2 regions of the Bradyrhizobium sp. McL0615 genome follow, and region 1 is predicted to be linked to the other one. Evidence: predicted binding sites of a transcription regulator. Region 1 holds the regulator's gene; the other holds the start of a gene.
The links. The regulator HrcA, encoded in region 1, represses chaperone genes, less so after heat shock. The targets are predictions, from matches to a motif close to GTTAGCACTCNCNNNNNGNGAGTGCTAAC.
Positions count from the first base shown of each region.

Region 2: a site for HrcA is predicted at 2,616-2,644, ahead of ACPPVP_RS30050 (co-chaperone GroES). Genes of this name have one in related genera too.

Region 1 is NZ_CP188254.1:194,087-198,501, reverse strand. It holds gene hemW (radical SAM family heme chaperone HemW) at 1-752, opposite strand, end outside; gene rdgB (RdgB/HAM1 family non-canonical purine NTP pyrophosphatase) at 745-1,374, opposite strand; gene rph (ribonuclease PH) at 1,386-2,099, opposite strand; gene hrcA (heat-inducible transcriptional repressor HrcA) at 2,257-3,360, shown strand; gene grpE (nucleotide exchange factor GrpE) at 3,464-4,066, shown strand; gene pncA (bifunctional nicotinamidase/pyrazinamidase) at 4,246-4,415, opposite strand, start outside.
Region 2 is NZ_CP188254.1:6,225,730-6,230,144, reverse strand. It holds gene lepB (signal peptidase I) at 1-456, shown strand, start outside; gene groL (chaperonin GroEL) at 521-2,164, opposite strand; gene ACPPVP_RS30050 (co-chaperone GroES) at 2,255-2,572, opposite strand; gene ACPPVP_RS30045 (usg protein) at 2,954-3,241, shown strand; gene ACPPVP_RS30040 (cupin domain-containing protein) at 3,442-3,990, shown strand; gene ACPPVP_RS30035 (NupC/NupG family nucleoside CNT transporter) at 4,126-4,415, opposite strand, start outside.

The DNA.
Region 1 (4,415 bases):
TGGTTGGAAATCTCGTAGGCCGGCAAGCCATGATGCGCGCAGACTTCCTGCGTCACATCATAGAGCGCGCGGGCCACCGCCTCGTCCGGCGTCTTCAGTTTGCCCGCCGCATGCAGGCCGAAGAACGGCGTGCCTTCCTCGATGGTGAGCTGGTAGAGCGAGAGATGCTCGGCGGCTTCCGAAATCGCGAGCTTCAATTCGTCGGCCCACATCTGCGGGGTCTGGTCGGGGCGGGCGTAGATCAGGTCGAACGAGTAACGGTCGAACGCGGTGCGCGCGATCGCGACCGCATCCAGCGCTTCGCGCGCGCTGTGCAATCGTCCGAGCGCCTTCAGCGAAGCGTCATCGAGCGCCTGCACGCCGAGCGAGACGCGATTGACGCCGGCTGCGCGATAGCCGCGAAACCTTGTTGCCTCCACGCTGGTCGGATTGGCCTCCAGCGTCACCTCGACATTGTCGGCAACGCGCCAGTGCTTGCCGATCGAATCCAGGATGGAGCCTACGGTTTGCGGCTGCATCAGCGACGGCGTGCCGCCGCCGAGAAAGATCGACGTGACGGTTCGATCAGGCGCGCGCGCCGCTGTGGTTTCGATCTCGCGCGCAAACGCGCGGGAAAATCTTTCTTCGTCGATCGGCGCGTGGCGGACGTGGCTGTTGAAATCGCAATACGGACATTTCGACAGGCAGAACGGCCAGTGCACGTAGACACCGAAGGCTGCTCGCTTCGGGTATTGGCGTTCGGCGCTACCCAAGGCAGATCTCCGCCAGTTTGACGAAGGCGCGCGCCCGGTGCGACAGGCCGAGGCCGAGCGGCGGCAGGCCGTGTTTCTCGATCGAGGTCATCTCGCCAAAGGTCCGCGTGTGCCCGTCGGGCAGGAACGCCGGATCATAGCCGAAACCGGCGGTGCCGCGCGGCGGCCAGACCAAAGTTCCATCGACGCGGGCCTCGACCTCTTCGAGATGGCCGTCGGGCCAGGCGACGCAAAGGGCCGAGACGAAATGCGCCTTGCGCTTGTCGGGCGTGGTCGCGCCACGCTCCTGCAGCAGGCGCTCGATCCGGCTCATCGCCGCCATGAAATCCTTGGCCTCGCCGGCCCAGCGCGCCGAGTAGATGCCGGGGGCGCCATCCAGCGCGTCGACCACGAGGCCGGAATCGTCGGCAAAGGCCGGCAGTTGCGCGGCTTTCGCGGCTGCGATCGCTTTGAGCGCGGCATTGGCCCGAAATGTCTGGCCGGTTTCCTCGGGCTCGCCGAGGCCCAGTTCGCCAGCGGAAACGGCCTCGACGCCATGCGGCGCCAGCAATTCCCGCATTTCGGCAAGCTTGCCGGGATTGTGGGTCGCGATCACGAGCCGGCCTGTGATTCGACGGTGCATGCGCAATCAGACTACGCGACGGCCAGTTTCTGCAAGTCCACCAGACGCGCGACACCCTTGCGCGCCAGTTCCATCAACGCGAGGAACTCGTCCTGCGAGAACGGCGTCTTCTCGGCGGTGCCCTGCACCTCGATGATGCGGCCGTCGCCGGTCATGACGAAATTGGCGTCGGTGTCGGCCTCGGAATCCTCGGCATAGTCGAGGTCCAATACCGGCGTTCCCTTGTAGATGCCGCAGGAGATCGCGGCGACATTGTCGCGCAGCACGTTGGCCTTGATCATGTTGCGGCTCTTCATCCACGAGATGCAGTCCGCCAGCGCCACCCAGGCGCCGGTGATCGAGGCGGTGCGGGTGCCACCATCGGCCTGGATCACGTCGCAATCGACCGTGATCTGGCGCTCGCCGAGCGCTTCGAGGTCGACGGCTGCGCGGAGCGAACGCCCGATCAATCGCTGGATCTCGACGGTGCGGCCGCCCTGCTTGCCGGCGGCGGCCTCGCGGCGGGTGCGTTCCAGCGTGGCGCGCGGCAGCATGCCGTATTCGGCGGTGACCCAGCCACGGCCCTGGCCCTTCAGCCACGGCGGCAGCCGTTCTTCCAGCGTGGCCGTGACCAGCACCTGGGTGTCGCCGAATTTCACCATGCAGGAACCTTCGGCGTATTTGACCACGCCGCGTTCCAGCGAGACGGGGCGCAGCTGATCGGGCGCACGGCGGCTTGGCCGCATGGGAAATCCTTTCGAAATCGAGCGAAAATGCGTTCGCGGTGCTTGTAGGAGGGGGCGTGCGCAGCGGCAAGGCCTTTTGGCCTCGTTTCAGGGACTAATGCATGCTTGTCATTGGCCCGCCGGATCGACAGATTAGGCGGGTGTGAGGAGTTAAATAGTGGCCCACCACGATCCGATTGGCCTGATCGCGCCGCATGCCGGGCTCGCCCAGCTCAACGAGCGGTCACGCGACATTTTTCGTCAAATCGTCGAGAGTTATCTCGCGACCGGCGAACCCGTCGGCTCGCGCAATATCTCTCGTCTGATAGCGATGCCGCTGTCGCCGGCGTCGGTGCGCAACGTGATGTCGGACCTCGAGCACCTCGGGCTGATCTATGCGCCACATACGTCTGCCGGGCGGCTGCCTACGGAACTGGGCTTGCGCTTCTTCGTCGACGCCCTGATGCAGATCGGAGACCTTACCGAACCGGAACGGGAATCGATCCAGAGTCAGCTCGCTTCCGTCGGGCGCGCGCAATCGGTCGAGGCAGCGCTCGGCGAAGCGCTGACGCGGCTCTCCGGCCTGACCCGCGCCGCCGCCGTGGTGCTGACCGCCAAATCCAATTCGCGGCTAAAACATATCGAATTCGTGCGGCTGGAGCCGGAGCGCGCACTGGTGGTGCTGGTCGGCGAAGACGGCCAGGTCGAAAACCGCGTGCTGGCGCTGCCGCCCGGCGTTCCCTCCTCGGCGCTGACCGAAGCGACCAACTTCCTCAATTCTCGGATTCGCGGGCGGACGCTTGCGGAAGCGCGGTTAGAGCTCGAAACCGCGCTGACGCAGAGCCGCGTCGAACTCGATCAATTGACGCAGAAGGTGATCGCGGCCGGCATCGCAAGCTGGTCCGGCGGCGACAATGACGACCGGCAGTTGATCGTGCGCGGCCATGCCAATCTGCTCGAAGACCTGCACGCGCTGGAGGATCTCGAACGCGTCAAGTCGCTGTTCGACGATCTCGAGACCAAGCGCGGCGTGATCGATCTGTTGGGGCGGGCCGAGCGCGCCGAAGGGGTGCGGATTTTTATCGGATCGGAGAACAAGCTGTTCTCGCTGTCCGGTTCCTCCACCATCATCGCCCCCTATAGCGACGCCGCAGGCCGCATCGTCGGCGTTCTCGGCGTGATCGGGCCGACCCGGCTGAACTATGCCAGGGTGATCCCGACGGTGGATTACGCTGCCCGGATCGTCAGCCGGATGCTGGGCGGCCAATCCGCCCCAAATTGACCCCAATCCGGTGTGGTTGCGCTTGATTTTCGGCCACTAAAGCACGATATCCGGCCCAGCAAATCCCCATCGAACCAGAACCGTTTTTTGAGAAGGCAGTCTTATGACCGATCCAAACCGGCCGACCGACGATGTGAAACCGGCCCAGACCGGCGAGCCCGTGGTCTCAAAACCCTACATCATGCCTGACGATCCCGAGGAAGGGTCGATCGAGCTGTTGGTCAAGGAAGCGACCGAGTCGCGCGACAAGATGCTGCGCACGCTGGCGGAGATGGAAAACCTGCGCAAGCGCACCGCCAAGGAAGTCGCCGATGCGCGCGCCTACGGCATCACCGGGTTCGCACGCGACATTCTCGATATCGCCGACAATCTACAGCGCGCGCTGGACGCCATTCCGGCCGAGGCCAAGGAGACCGCCGATCCCGGCCTCAAGGCCTTCATCGAGGGCGTCGAGCTGACCGAGCGTTCGCTGCTCAACACGCTGGAGAAGAACGGCGTCAAGAAGTTCGATCCGTCGGGTGAGAAGTTCGATCCCAACTTCCAGCAGGCGATGTACGAAGTGCCCGATCCGTCCGTTCCATCCGGGACGGTGGTTCAGGTCGTGCAGGCCGGCTTCATGATCGGCGAGCGCGTACTGCGCCCGGCGCTGGTCGCCGTGTCCAAGGGCGGCGCGAAGGCGGCGCCGGCGGCCGACGTCACCAACTGACACGCGGTGTAAACGGCAGACCCTCATGGTGAGGAGGCGCGCAAGCGCCGTCTCTGGACGATGCATTGCATCGCCAGGCGAACCATGAAGGCCCCGCTGATGCATCTTGGCCTTCATCCTTCGAGACGCGCGCAGGCGCGCTCCTCAGGGCGAGGGTTATCAGTGTCGCTTTCCGTCCCCTACGCCGCGATATCGTCCGACTTGATCCGCTTGACGCCGGCCTTGGTCATGTCGGTCCAGGCTTTGGCGAGCGAGCCCTGGGTGTCGATGCCGCGGCAGGCGTCCTCGATCACATAGGTTTCGAAGCCCGCCTTGCGCGCGTCGAGTGCGCTCCATGCCACGCAGAAGT
Region 2 (4,415 bases), 2.8 Mb from region 1:
CTGCAGAGAGATGCCGCATTCGATGTCGTCAAGCGCGTGGTGGGATTTCCGGGGGACCGCATTCAGATGAAGCAGGGGGTTCTCTATATCAACGACGTTCCCGTGGTGCGCGAGCGGTTGGAAGATTTGGTCGGCCCCGATCTCTGCGGACTGCCGACCGCTCGGGCAGAGCGTTGGCGTGAAACCCTGCCGAACGGGAAGAGCTATGAGGTGCTTGGCTGTGCCTATAAAAGCCCCGTGTACAATACCAGTGTCTTCAAGGTGCCGGAGGGATGTTTTTTCGTCCTGGGGGACAATCGCGAATATTCAGCTGACAGCCGCATGCTCTCGATGGTCGGTTACGTGCCGTTCGAGAATCTCATCGGCCGTGTGGGGTTGATCTTTTTCTCTCGTGCATCGGGTCCGAGCGGAGCTACAGCAAATCGTCCCGAGCGGTTCGGCTTGATGGTCCGCTGACACAAAAAACCCCGGCATCGCTGCCGGGGTTTTGCATTCCTTTGGTATCGCCTGAGTGGCTGGATCAGAAATCCATGCCGCCCATGCCGCCGCCCGGGGGCATACCGCCACCGCCTGCGCCGGCCTTCTTCGGCAGTTCGGCGATCATGGCTTCGGTGGTGATCAGGAGAGCCGCGACCGAGGCCGCATTCTGGATCGCCGCACGAACCACCTTGGTCGGGTCGATGATGCCCTTGGAGACCAGGTTGCCGTATTCGCCGGTCTGCGAGTCGAAGCCGTAATTGTACTGCTCCTTCTCGAGGATCTTGCCGACGATGACGGAGCCGTCTTCACCTGCGTTGATCGCGATCTGGCGGGCCGGCGCGGACAGCGCCTTGCGCACGATCTCGACGCCGGTCTTCTGGTCGTCGTTCTGGGTCTTGATGCGCTTGAGCTGCTCGGAGGCGCGCAGCAGGGCGACGCCGCCGCCCGGCACGATGCCTTCTTCAACCGCCGCACGGGTCGCATGCATCGCGTCATCCACGCGATCCTTGCGCTCCTTCACCTCGACTTCGGTCGCACCGCCGACGCGGATCACGGCGACGCCGCCCGCGAGCTTGGCCAGACGCTCCTGCAGCTTCTCACGGTCGTAGTCCGAGGTGGTTTCCTCGATCTGCGCCTTGATCTGCTGAACGCGCGCCTCGATGTCGGCCTTTTTGCCGGCACCGTTGACGATGGTGGTGTTTTCCTTGTCGATCATCACCTTCTTGGCGCGGCCGAGCATCTGCAGGGTGACGTTCTCGAGCTTGATGCCGAGATCTTCCGAGATCGCCTGACCACCGGTCAGAACCGCGATGTCCTGCAGCATGGCCTTGCGGCGATCGCCGAAGCCCGGAGCCTTCACGGCAGCAACCTTGAGGCCGCCACGCAGACGGTTGACGACGAGGGTGGCGAGCGCTTCGCCTTCAACGTCTTCCGCGACGATGACCAGCGGCTTGCCGGTCTGCACCACGGCTTCGAGCAGCGGCAGCAGTTCGTTCAGCGAGGAGAGCTTCTTCTCGTTGATCAGGATGTAGGCGTCGTCCATTTCAACGCGCATCTTGTCGGCGTTGGTGACGAAGTAGGGCGAGATGTAGCCGCGGTCGAACTGCATGCCCTCGACGACGTCGAGTTCGGTCTCGAGCGACTTGGCTTCCTCAACCGTGATGACGCCCTCGTTGCCGACCTTCTTCATGGCGTCGGCCAGGAACTTGCCGATTTCGGCGTCGCCGTTGGCGGAGATGGTGCCGACCTGGGCGATTTCCTCGTTCGAGGTGACCTTCTTGGAGTTCTTGACGAGGTCGGCGACAACGGCTTCCACCGCCAGGTCGATACCGCGCTTCAGGTCCATCGGGTTCATGCCGGCGGCAACCGACTTGGCGCCTTCACGGACGATCGCAGCCGCCAGAACGGTCGCGGTGGTGGTGCCGTCGCCGGCAGCGTCCGCGGACTTGGAGGCGACTTCGCGCACCATCTGCGCGCCCATGTTCTCGAACTTGTCCTCGAGCTCGATCTCCTTGGCGACGGTGACGCCGTCCTTGGTGATGCGGGGAGCGCCGAACGACTTGTCGAGCACGACGTTGCGGCCCTTCGGACCGAGCGTGACCTTGACGGCGTTGGCGAGAATGTCCACGCCGCGCAGCATGCGGTCGCGGGCATCTACGCCGAATTTGACTTCTTTAGCTGACATATTGGATTTCCCTGAGTTGATGCTTGGTTCTCACCCTGTCGGGGAGGCGCCTTGCGGCGCTCCTCAGGGTGAGCGTGGCAGGCGAAGTGCTTAGGCAGCTTTCTTCTTGCTGCCGGCGGGGACGTCGAGCACGCCCATGATGTCGCTCTCCTTCATGATCAGGAGATCTTCACCGTCGATCTTGACCTCGGTGCCCGACCACTTGCCGAACAGCACGCGGTCGCCGACCTTGAGGTCGATCGGGATCAGCTTGCCGGCTTCGTCGCGGCCACCCGGGCCGACGGCGGTGATTTCGCCCTGCGAGGGCTTTTCCTTGGCACTGTCCGGAATGATGATGCCGCCAGCGGTCTTCTCTTCGGCGTCGATGCGCTTGACCACGACGCGGTCGTGAAGCGGACGGAATTTCATGCAGTCCTCCTAAGTTTCTGAAGATGTTATCAGAATTGGAAATTTTGGCAGTCCGGGCGGGCGAGTGCCAGCACGGCTGCGGCTGATTTAGGCCAGTCTTGTTCGGGGGACAAGGGCTTCTAGCAGAAAAATTGGCACTCAAATATGACGCCTGCCAATTTCGTTAATCATGATTAATTCGGCGGACGGGGTCGCGGACCCCGTATTAGCACGTGCGGTAAGCTGCTGCTAACGCGCCCTTTTTCAACAGACCGTTAAACATTTAGGCTTGTGATGGGTTGGTATCGTGCGTCACATTTCTCTCATGTGAGCGCATCTCCGCCGGGGTGGCTCGGTGTGTGGCCACCACGTGAAATGCGCTTCCAGCAATGGAGGTTTGGCATGGTGTCGCGGGTTGGAGTTGCTTCCGACGACTTCCGGAAGCAGGTGCTGGGTTATGGGCTGACGACGGCGCAAATCCTGTATCGGATGCCGGATCATCCCTCGTTGCTGCAGACCTATGTCTGGCAGAATTACGATCTGTTTCCGAAATTCCCGGCGCTGAAGGATTTCCTCGCTTTCTGGCAGGAAAAGCTTGATGGCCCGCTGTTTTCCGTCACGGTCGCGCATTCCAGGCTGATCAAGCCCGCCGAGCTGCGCGCGGTGGATGGCGTGTTCAGGCTGCATTGAAAGTGCGGCTCCTCATGGTGAGGAGGCGCGAAGCGCCGTCTCGAACCATGAGGCCCCGCTGGTGCCATTCATCCTTCGAGACGCCGCTGCGCGGCTTCTCAGGATGAGGTCTGACACAAGGTGGGCACGCTTCGCTTTGCCCACCCTACGAAAAAAATTCTGTGTTAGCCTCCAGCCACAAACAAGAAAGGGAGGCACCCATGGCCAAGAAGAAAGTCGCGTCGCGCGCCGCGGCGCAGCCCGCCGTGAAGAAGAAATGGTCCGGCCACAAGACGGCAGCCAAATCCTCAGCCCGCAAGACCGTCACGTCGAAGGCGAGGGGCGTTGCAGCGGTCAAGCCCAAGCCAGTCAAGAAGGTTCGACCGAAGCAGCGCATCGCGATCAGCCATCACCGCGAGGAGGATTTCAAAGCCGATGGCTTGCGTGCCTACGCGCAATACCGCGACCTCGGCATCGCGGAAGCCTCCCACGGGTTGGCGCAGGCGCATGTGATCCGCTTGATTGGTCCGTGCAATCCGGCGGAAGTTTCAAAACTGCACTACCACGACGTCGAATTCCAGATGGTCTACGTGCTCAAGGGCTGGGTGAAGACCTACATGGAAGGGCAAGGCGAGACGCTGATGAAGGAAGGCAGCGCCTGGACCCAGCCGCCGCGCATCAAGCATCTGATCATGGATTATTCCGACGACGTCGAACTGCTGGAAGTGATCTTGCCGGCGGAGTTCAAGACGGTGGAATTGGCGAGTTGATCTCGCCGTCGTTCTAACCCCCGCCGTCATTCCGGGGCGTCCGAAGGACGAACCCGGAATCTCGAGGTTCTTTGGTGCGCAATTGCGCACCAGAGTTCGACGCTGACGCGTCGCTCCGGAACGACGGAGAGAGCGTTACGTCAACACCCCCACGATCGATCCCATCAGGCATGTCGTCAGCGTGCCTGATACAATCGACTTCAGCCCGAGCGCATTGATCTCCTCGCGCCGCTCGGGCGCCATGGTGCCGAGGCCGCCGATCATGATACCGAGGCTGGCGAAGTTGGCGAAGCCGCACATCGCATAGAGCATGATCAGCCGCGAGCGCGGATCGAGTGCGTCCAGGCCGAGCTTTGACAGTTCGACATAGGCGATCAGCTCGTTGAGGATGGTCTTGATGCCCATCAGGCTTCCCGCCGTGACCG